Regions from separate parts of the Pandoraea sputorum genome, predicted to be linked through region 2. Evidence: predicted binding sites of a transcription regulator. Region 2 holds the regulator's gene; each other region holds the start of a gene.
The links. The regulator sigma-54, encoded in region 2, starts transcription at its own class of promoters, with help from an activator protein. The targets are predictions, from matches to a motif close to TGGCANGNAANCTGCTTT.

Region 1: a site for sigma-54 is predicted at 2,322-2,339, ahead of nirB (nitrite reductase large subunit NirB). Genes of this name have one in related genera too.
Region 3: a site for sigma-54 is predicted at 1,390-1,407, ahead of NA29_RS19350 (acetyl-CoA acetyltransferase). Genes of this name have one in related genera too.

The regions. Positions count from the first base shown of each region.
Region 1 covers NZ_CP010431.2:4,355,472-4,358,750, forward strand. The annotation lists gene nirB (nitrite reductase large subunit NirB) at 1-2,155, opposite strand, end outside; gene NA29_RS19175 (acyl-CoA dehydrogenase family protein) at 2,574-3,279, opposite strand, start outside.
Region 2 covers NZ_CP010431.2:596,962-600,240, reverse strand. The annotation lists gene lptA (lipopolysaccharide transport periplasmic protein LptA) at 1-348, shown strand, start outside; gene lptB (LPS export ABC transporter ATP-binding protein) at 383-1,153, shown strand; gene NA29_RS02745 (RNA polymerase factor sigma-54) at 1,247-2,737, shown strand; gene hpf (ribosome hibernation-promoting factor, HPF/YfiA family) at 2,879-3,235, shown strand.
Region 3 covers NZ_CP010431.2:4,394,234-4,397,512, reverse strand. The annotation lists gene NA29_RS19355 (TRAP transporter substrate-binding protein) at 1-756, opposite strand, end outside; gene NA29_RS19350 (acetyl-CoA acetyltransferase) at 1,446-2,612, shown strand; gene NA29_RS19345 (acyl-CoA synthetase) at 2,641-3,279, shown strand, end outside.

The DNA of each region.
Region 1 (3,279 bases), 2.0 Mb from region 2:
ACTGCGCCACTTCCGTCTTGATGCCGCCGTTGCCCCCCACATACAACTCCCAGCCCGAGTCGACGGCGATCACACCCACGTCCTTGATCCCGGCTTCGGCGCAGTTGCGCGGGCAGCCCGACACGGCCAGCTTCACCTTGTGCGGTGACCACATGTTCGCGAGCATCGTCTCCAGATCGATGCCCATCTGCGTGCTGTTCTGCGTGCCGAAGCGGCAGAACTCGCTGCCCACACACGTCTTCACCGTGCGGATCGACTTGCCGTAAGCGTGCCCAGAGGGCATGCCCAGATCGCGCCACACATTCACCAGATCGTCCTTCTTCACGCCGAGCAAGTCGATGCGCTGACCGCCCGTGACCTTGACCATCGGAATCTGATACTTGTCCGCCACGTCGGCAATGCGGCGCAGTTCGCTCGCATTCGTCACGCCGCCCTTCATCTGCGGGATGACGGAGAACGTGTTGTCTTTCTGGATGTTGGCATGCACGCGTTCGTTGACGAAGCGGCTTTGCGGATCGTCCACCGCTTCCTTCGGCCATGTGCTGAGCATGTAGTAGTTCAGCGCCGGACGACACGTTGCGCAGCCGTTGGGCGTGCGCCATTCGAGGAAGTCGAAGGCGGCGCGGTGCGTGGTCAGGCGATGCTCGCGCACCGCGCGACGCACATCCGCATGCGACAGGTCGGTGCAGCCGCACACGGCCTTCTCCTTCGGCGCGGCGTCGTAGGTCGAGCCGAGCGTGCTCATCAGCATCTGTTCGCACAGACCCGCACACGAGCCGCAGGAACTGGCGGCCTTGGTGTGCTTCTTCACTTCGTCGAGCGTGAACAGGCCCTTCTCCGTGATGGCCTTCACGATGGTGCCTTTGCAAACGCCATTGCAGCCGCAGACTTCATCGGTGTCGGCCATGGCCGACGCGCGGTTCTGCCCTTGCGTGCCGACGTCGCCCACACTCGACTCGCCGAACATGATGCGCTCGCGCAACTCCCCCAGCGTGCGCCCTTCGCGCAGCAGCTTGAAGTACCACGCGCCGTCGGCCGTGTCGCCATACAGACACGCGCCGACGAGCTTGTCGTCGCGAATCACAAGCTTCTTGTAGACGCCGCTCGCCGGGTCCGACAGCACGATTTCCTCCGTGCCTTCGCCGCCCAGAAAGTCGCCCGCCGAGAACAGATCGATGCCCGTGACCTTGAGCTTGGTGGAGAGCACCGAGCCGCGATAGCTGCCGATGCCCATCAACGCGAGGTGATTTGCGCAGACCTTGGCCTGCTCGAACAACGGCGCAACGAGACCGTACGCCACGCCGCGATGGCTCACGCATTCGCCCACGGCGTAGATGCGCGGATCGTAAGTTTGCAGCGTGTCCGACACCACGATGCCGCGTGCGCAGTGCAAACCGGCCGCTTCCGCCAGCGTGGTATTCGGACGAATACCGGCGGCCATCACCACGAGATCCGCCGCGATTTCGTCGCCGTTGCTGAACCGCACGGCGCGCACGCAGCGGTTGTCGTCACCGAGAATCTCCGTCGTCTGATGCGACAGACGGAACGCAAGGCCGCGCGCTTCGAGCGACTGTTGCAGCAGCTTGCCCGCCGTGCTGTCGAGCTGACGCTCGAGCAGCGTGTCGGCCAGGTGCACGACCGTGACGTCCATGCCGCGCAGTTTCAGGCCATTGGCCGCTTCGAGCCCGAGCAATCCACCCCCGATCACCACCGCGTGACGCTTCACTTTGGCCGTCTCGATCATGATTTCGGTGTCGCGAATGTCGCGATAGCTGATCACGCCATCGAGATCCTTGCCCGGCACCGGCAGAATGAACGGGCTGGAGCCGGTCGCGATAAGCAGACGGTCGTAGGGCGCTTCTGTGCCGTCGGCACAGCGCACCACGCGGCAACGCCGGTCGATTTGGCTGACCTCGCGGCCGAGGTGCAGCGTGATGCCCTTCTCCGCATACCAGTTGAGCGGATTGAGCACGATGTCCTTGAACGCCTGCTCGCCAGCGAGCACCGGCGAGAGCAGGATGCGGTTGTAGTTCGGATGCGGCTCGGCGCCGAACACGGTGATGTCGTATTGGTTCGGTGCAATCTCAAGCAGCTCTTCGAGCGTGCGGATGCCGGCCATGCCGTTGCCAATGACGACCAGACGAGGTTTGCGCATGCTGTCTTCTCCTGTTGCGCCTGCAGCGCCCGAAAAACAAAACGGCGTCCGTCCGTGCCGAAGCACAGAGGGACGCCGTTGTCCTGTGGGTACGTCGCAGGCTGTCCCGCCCGACGTCGCACCTGAATTCGTTGCCGGCGACGCCTTTGCCGCTGGCACTAACGCTTACGCAACAAGCGTGCCAGGCCGCACTAGATCATCGGCAATGCCACATCGGGCAAGGAAAAGAAGTCAGACTGTCTATGGGAATCGTCCGATAAATCTGCGCTACATCACCCAACTTCAGCACCGCATCAGTGCATGACGCGGGACATTCGCTTCGCGCGCACCAACATGAAGCCCTCAGGCGACATGGGGGTTGCCGCGAGACCGGACGCTCCCTCCTCGACGCGCTGCGGTCTCCATCTTGCGCCTCACCTCACGGATACGGCGTCACGGGCGGGATGCCGGCAAACAAAGCGCCCGCGCTATCGTAGGTCGCCTCCCCCAGGAACGCGTGCTGTGTCACGACCAGCGAGTCTCGCATGATCCACTGCAGTCGATTGTCGTTGTAAATCGCCGCCGTTCCAGCCAAACGGTAGGCTTTCTGCACGACATCGGCGCAGATCTGGGCAGCGTGCGTCGCGCTCAGGCGTAACAGGTTCGCCTGCTCAGACGTCACCGGATGTCCCGCCAGAATCGAATTCCACGCGGCCTCGGGCGCCTCATAGAAGAACGCCCGGGCGCTGCGCAACATGGCTTCCGCCTTGCCGAGCTCGATTCGGTAATAGGCGCGATCCCCGAGGCGCGGCGCCCCCGTCACGGTTTTCGTGCCGCCCGCCATCTCCGTGACCATATCGAGTGCTGCGCGTGCAAGTCCCAGATTCACGGCGGCGTGGACCTGCGCCTGGTAGGACACTGCAGGATAGCGGTACAACGGCTCGTCAACCGTCGGTGCCGTGCCGCGCGTGAATGTCCATGCCGTATCCACCCGCTTTTTGTGCAAGCGCAAGTCATGACTGCCCGTGGCTTGCATTCCCACCACGTCCCAGTTGTCCACGATCTCGACTTCCGACGCCGGAAACACAGCGGTCAGCGGTTTGCCAGCAGCAGCGCCACCGCCATTCGCTGGCGTGCCGCCAATG
Region 2 (3,279 bases):
GAGTACATCGACGGCTGGGGCCAGACCATCTATTACAACGGCAAGACCGAAGTCGCTACGCTGACCACGCAGGCCACGCTCAAGCGTCTGGCCGGGGGCACGAAGGTACTCGACGAGATTCACGGCAGCGTGATCACGTACGACACCTACAATGAGGTCTACACCGCCAACAGCGGCGCCGATCAGGTCAACCCCAACAATCCGAACGGCCGCGTGCGCGCCACGCTCGCACCTCGCAACGCCACGGGCGCACAGGCGTCGGGCGCTGCCAGCAAGCCGGTCGCCGCGCCCAAGGGCGATTTGCCGCCGCTGTCGCCTTCCAAGAACATCGGGAATCCGCGTGAGTAATTCTGCCAATTCTGCCAACAGCAACGCTTCGACCATCAACCCGGGCGCCGGCCCGGCGGGCAAGCCCAGCGCGCTCGTCGTGCGCTCGCTCAAGAAGCAGTACGGCGCGCGCACCGTCGTCAAGGACGTGTCGCTCGACGTGAAAAGCGGCGAGGTCGTGGGTCTGCTTGGCCCGAACGGCGCGGGCAAGACTACGTCGTTCTACATGATTGTGGGACTCGTGCCCGCCGACGATGGCGAAATCCAGCTCGACGGCAACCTCATCAGCGAACTGCCGATCCACGAGCGCGCCCGCATGGGTGTCTCGTATCTGCCGCAGGAAGCGTCGGTGTTCCGCAAGCTCACGGTCGAAGACAACATTCGCGCCGTGCTCGAATTGCAGGTCGATGCGCAGGGCAAGCCCCTCAAGCGCGATGAAATCGAACGTCGCATTGAAGCCCTGCTCGACGAGCTTCAAGTGGGCCACCTCCGCGAGAATCCGGCGATGTCGCTCTCGGGCGGCGAGCGTCGTCGCGTGGAAATCGCGCGCGCCCTGGCCACACAGCCGCGTTTCATTTTGCTCGACGAACCGTTCGCGGGCGTCGACCCGATCGCCGTGCTGGAAATTCAGCGGATCGTGCGCTTTCTCAAGGACCGAGGCATCGGTGTCCTGATTACCGACCACAACGTGCGCGAGACGCTGGGTATCTGCGATCACGCGTACATCATCAGCGAAGGCTCGGTGCTTGCCGCCGGTACGCCTGACCAGATCGTTGCCGACGAAAGCGTCCGTCGCGTCTATCTGGGCGAGAATTTCCGGATGTAAAGCAGATTTTTCGCATGTAAACCCTGCCTCCGATAGGAGTCAGGGACGGTTCCGTTGGCGTGACAAAGCCTCTACAATGAAGGCGAGACCGCTATGAAACCGACTCTTCAACTCCGCACCTCTCAGCACCTGACCCTCACGCCGCAGTTGCAGCAATCGATCCGGTTGTTGCAACTGTCGACGCTCGAACTTCAACAGGAAGTCGAGCACGCCCTTACCCAGAACCCGATGCTCGAACGCGAGGACGATTGGCTCGCCGGTTCGGTACGTGTGGGCACAGACGGGTCGCTGCGCAACGAACGGAGTTCGTCGTCGGGCAGTTCGAACGACAATGGCCCCGAGGCCTCCAACGGTCACGACGAAGCACGCGAACTCGATGGTGAGGCCCGCTTCGACGACAACGCGTCGGACAACGGCAGCGACTGGAGCCTGAACGACTTCGCCCGCTCCGGCAGCGCATCGGACGACGACGACAATGCGCGTCCGCAACTTCACGTCGACCACCCCAATCTCCGCGAACATCTGCTGGCCCAACTGCGCCTGACCAAGGCGAGTCCGCGCGACCGCGCGCTGGTGGAATTCCTGATCGAATCGCTGGACGAAGACGGCTACCTCGGTAGCCTGCTCGACGAAATTCAGGCCGAAATGCCTGAAGAACTGGCGCTCGAAACGGAAGAGATCAACGCGGCGCTGGCGCTGCTGCAAAGCTTCGACCCGGCGGGCGTGGGTGCCCGCAGCCCGGCCGAATGCCTGCGTCTACAGCTCCAGCGTCTGCCCGCTAGCGGTGTGCGCACCCTGTCGCTGCGCATCGTCACCGATCACCTGGAACTGCTGGCCGCGCGCGATTACACGCGTCTGCGCCGCCTGCTAGGTGTCGGTGAAGACGGCCTGCGCGCCGCGCATCAGCTGATTCGCTCGCTGGACCCCTTCCCGGGCGCGGCTTACGGCGCGCCTCAGGCCGACTATGTCGTGCCGGACGTGCTGGTACGCAAGCAAGGGAGCGGCTGGACGGCGGAGCTGAATCCGGAAGTCATGCCGCGTCTGCGTATCAACGAGATGTATGCGCGCATTCTCCGAAATAACCGGAACGATCCGGGAACCGGCAACCTCCAACAGCAGTTGCAGGAAGCGCGCTGGCTGATCAAGAACATCCAGCAACGCTTCGACACGATCCTGCGGGTGGCGCAGGCGATTGTCGAGCGCCAAAAGAACTTCTTCACGCATGGCGAAATCGGCATGCGGCCCTTGGTTTTACGCGAGATTGCTGATACGCTGGGTTTACATGAATCCACGATTTCACGCGTGACAACGAGTAAGTACATGCTCACTCCATTTGGAACCTTCGAGCTCAAGTACTTCTTCGGATCACACGTGGCAACGGAAGCCGGAGGCGCTGCGTCATCGACCGCCATCCGCGCACTCATCAAGCAACTCATAGGAGCAGAAGACCCGCAGAGCCCCCTTTCCGATAGCCGTATCGCGGAACTGCTGGCAGAGCAAGGTTTTGTGGTGGCGCGGCGCACTGTCGCGAAGTACCGCGAGGCCATGCGAATCCCCGCAGTGAACTTGCGCAAATCTTTGTAGGACAGTCCTGGTGCGCCATGTTGGCCGCTGGGGCATTACGCCGCAGTGCGACATTGCGTCACGTCAATGGCTCGCACCCTCGCTAGCCAGCGTCAACGTTGACGCGGCCTGCACTTCGGCATTTCAGCAAGGAGAGCAGCTATGAATCTGAAGATCAGTGGACACCATCTCGAACTCACGCCTTCGCTGCGCGAATTTGTCGTCAACAAGCTTAACCGCGTGTTGAATCATTTCGACCAGCTAATTGGCGCCGAGGTGATCCTCTCTGTCGACAAAACCAAGGAGAAGAGCGGACGCCAGATCGCGAGCGTCACGGTGTTTCTCAAGGGCAAGGAAATTTTCGTCGAGAAGTGTGACGAGAATATGTATGCCGCCATCGACAAGCTGATCGACATGCTCGACCGCAAGGTAATGCAGTACAAGGACAAGGTTCAGGATCACGGTCGCGAGGCCATCAAGCACCACGAACTTCCTCCTGAGGCGGAACCGCTGCAATAGCATCTTCAGGCGTGGTAATCGCATTGGCTGATACCGACGAAAAC
Region 3 (3,279 bases), 1.9 Mb from region 2:
CTGCTTGTTGGCGAGGAACCAGAAGCCGTCCCACATGTGGTTCGTCATCGAGACGTACTTCTGAACTTCGTAGAGCTTGGCCGTGGTCAGCAGCGCCAGCGGGTTTTCCTGCGCTTCGACGATGTGCGTTTGCAGGGCCGAATAGACTTCGGCGAAGTTGATCGACGTGGGCGACGAATCGAACGCCTTGAACATCGACGTCCACAGCGGGCTCGTCGGCACGCGGATCTTCAGGCCTTTAAGGTCGGTCGGCGAGTTGATCGGACGGCTGCTCGTGGTGATCTGGCGATAACCGTTCTCCCAGATCTTGTCGAACGCGAACACGGTCGTCTTTGCGATCTGGCCGCGCACGTGCGCACCGAGATCGCCGTCCATGGCGGCCCACACCTGGCTGTAGTCCTTGAACGCGAAGCCCACGCCCGAAATCTGCGCGGCCGGCACGAGCGTGCCGAGAATCAGCGGCGAGAGCGTGAAGTAGTCGATTGCGCCCGAGCGAATCTGGCTCAGCATATCGCTGTCGGATCCGAGCTGATTGTTCGGATAGATCTGAAAGTCGATGCGGCCTTTTGATTGTTCGGCGATCTTCTGCGCCATCTCCTTGGCGCGGATGTTCATCGGATGGCTGACCGGCAGGTTATTGGCGAACTTCAATGTGAATTCGGCAGCGTGCGCCTGCGTCTGATACAACCCCGTAGCGGCGGCGGCCGATGTGGCGGCCACAACCTTGATGAAGTGGCGGCGGTCCATGGTGCTCATACTGCTGTCTCCTGTTTATTGGTTTGGTGACTGCGTCTGAAGCGCGGGCCGTGCACACGTGCTGCCATGCAACGACCCGGCCAACTCGGAAAAGTGGCTGGCTAATCTTACGCAAATCGAATGCCAGTTCGGCATCCGAACGGGAAAACCCTTACGTTGTTAAGCATTAGTGAAATCCCGGGGGCGGTGCCGCGTGTCGGCCGCGCGCCTTTCATCAGGCGCAACAAGCCTTCGCGAGCGTGTCGCGGGTATGGTGCGATTTGCTGCGCGAGCGAGGCTCGGCCGAACCCAGCAAACATGCGGGTGTGACACCTGTCGCATTTCGTCGACGCCTTGCGACACCTGTCGCAAATGTCGCCACGCCCGGTGCGACAGGTGTCGCACGCATTTCGGCATGTCGGACATTGCTGCGGCACAGCAAATTTTCTTCATCCGGCGTGCTTAAGAATTCACTTGATGGGCCGGTGGCTCCCGCTTTACGCTTGCGTCAATTGCACAGGTGCCACAAGCACCGCATGCGCCACAAGCGCGGCAAGAGAACGACCTCGCAACGACGACTGACCGAGCCGTCGATGTGACAGATCAGGCGTTACGCTGCCCACGTCGACCGTACGTAGACGCCTTGCAGGGATCTGGCATCGAAATTGCTCACCGGAGTCTGGATGACCCCAATTTTCCGGAGACACTTCATGGTTGCTGCATGCCTTACCGGCTGGGCCCACTCCCAGTTCGGCAAACTCGATAACGTCGACGCCGAGGTTCTGCTGGCCGACGTCGCCCAGGCCGCCCTCGACGATGCGGGCCTCTCGCCCGAACAGATCGATTCCATTCACGTCGGTACCTTTAACGGCGGTTTCCTGTATCAGGACTTCCCTTCGTCGCTCATCTTCAACCGCATTCCCGGCCTGCGTTTCAAACCCGCCACGCGCTACGAAAATGCGTGCGCGACCGGTTCGGCCGCCGTGCACGGCGGGCTGCAATCCATCGAAGCGGGCAAAGCCACACATGTGCTCGTGATCGGCTTCGAGAAGATGACCGAACTCGCCACGCCGCAGGTCGGTGAAGTGCTGCTCAAATGCTCGTATGCGCGTGAGGAGGCCGGGATTCCCGGCGGCTTCGCAGGCGTGTTCGGCACCATCGCGCAGGCCTATTTCGACCGCTACGGCGATCAGTCCGACGCGCTCGCGCGCATTGCCGCGAAGAACCACCGCAACGGCTCGGTGAATCCGTACGCCCATATGCGTCGCGACTTCGGCTACGACTTCTGCCGCAATGTCTCGGAGAAGAACCCGTTCGTGGCCGGTCCGCTCAAGCGCACCGACTGCTCGATGGTGTCGGACGGTGCGGCTGCACTCGTCATCTCCAAGGCGGACGTCGCACGCAGCATGCCCAAGGCGGTCGGCTTTCGCGCCGCCGTGCAGGTCAACGACTATCTGCCGCTCTCGCGACGCGATCCGCTGGCATTCGAAGGCGGTCAGCATGCGTGGCGTCAGGCGCTGGGCGTGGCCGGGGTGTCGCTGAAGGACTTGTCGCTGGTCGAGACGCATGACTGCTTCACCATCGCCGAACTCATCGAATACGAAGCGATGGGGCTGGCCAAGCCGGGGCAGGGCGCGAGTGTTCTTGCGGAAGGGTTGACGGAAAAGAACGGGCTGCTGCCGGTCAATCCGTCGGGCGGTCTGAAAGCGAAGGGGCATCCGGTGGGGGCTACCGGTGTCTCGATGCACGTGATGGCGGCGATGCAACTGACGGGTACGGCGGGCGACATGCAGATTCCCGATGCGAAGCTGGCGGGTGTCTTCAACATGGGCGGCGCGGCCGTGGCGAACTACGTGAGCATTCTCGAAGCGCGCTAAGCGTGCCGGGCGATCAAGGAGACGAGAAATGCTCAAGAAGGTCATGAACCTCGGCCGGTTGTTGGCCGACGTCGCGCGGCGGCACCCGGACGAAGCTGGTCTGATCGTCGGCGACAACGTAGCGACGTGGGGCGAGATCGACGCCCGCGTGAATGCTGCCGTCGACGCGCTGCGCAAGCTCGGCGTGAAGAAGGGCGACAAGTTGCTCGTGCATTCGCGCAACAACCTGCCGATTTTCGAGAGCGCGTGGATTGCGTTTCGCCTCGGGGCCGTGTGGGTGCCGACGAACTTCCGTATCACCGCGCCCGAAGCGGCGTATCTGGGGCAGTCGAGCGGCGCCTGCGTGATGATTTACGACGCGGGTTTCGAAGGCCACGTCGATGCGGTACGTGCGGCGTCGCCCGCATTGCGCCACGTCATCGCCCTCGGTGCGCCGCGTGCGGGCGAGCTGCACTACGAGACGCTCGTCGCCGAACACATGGGTGCACAGGGGTACGAGGAGGAGGTGGAGTACGAAGATCCGTTGTGGTTCTTCTACACCTCGGGCACAACCGGCCATCCGAAGGCAGGCGTGCTCTCGCACGGGCAGATGGCGTTCGTCGTCACCAACCACCTGGCCGATCTGATGCCTGGCATCACGTATCGCAGCCGCTCGATGGTCGTCGCC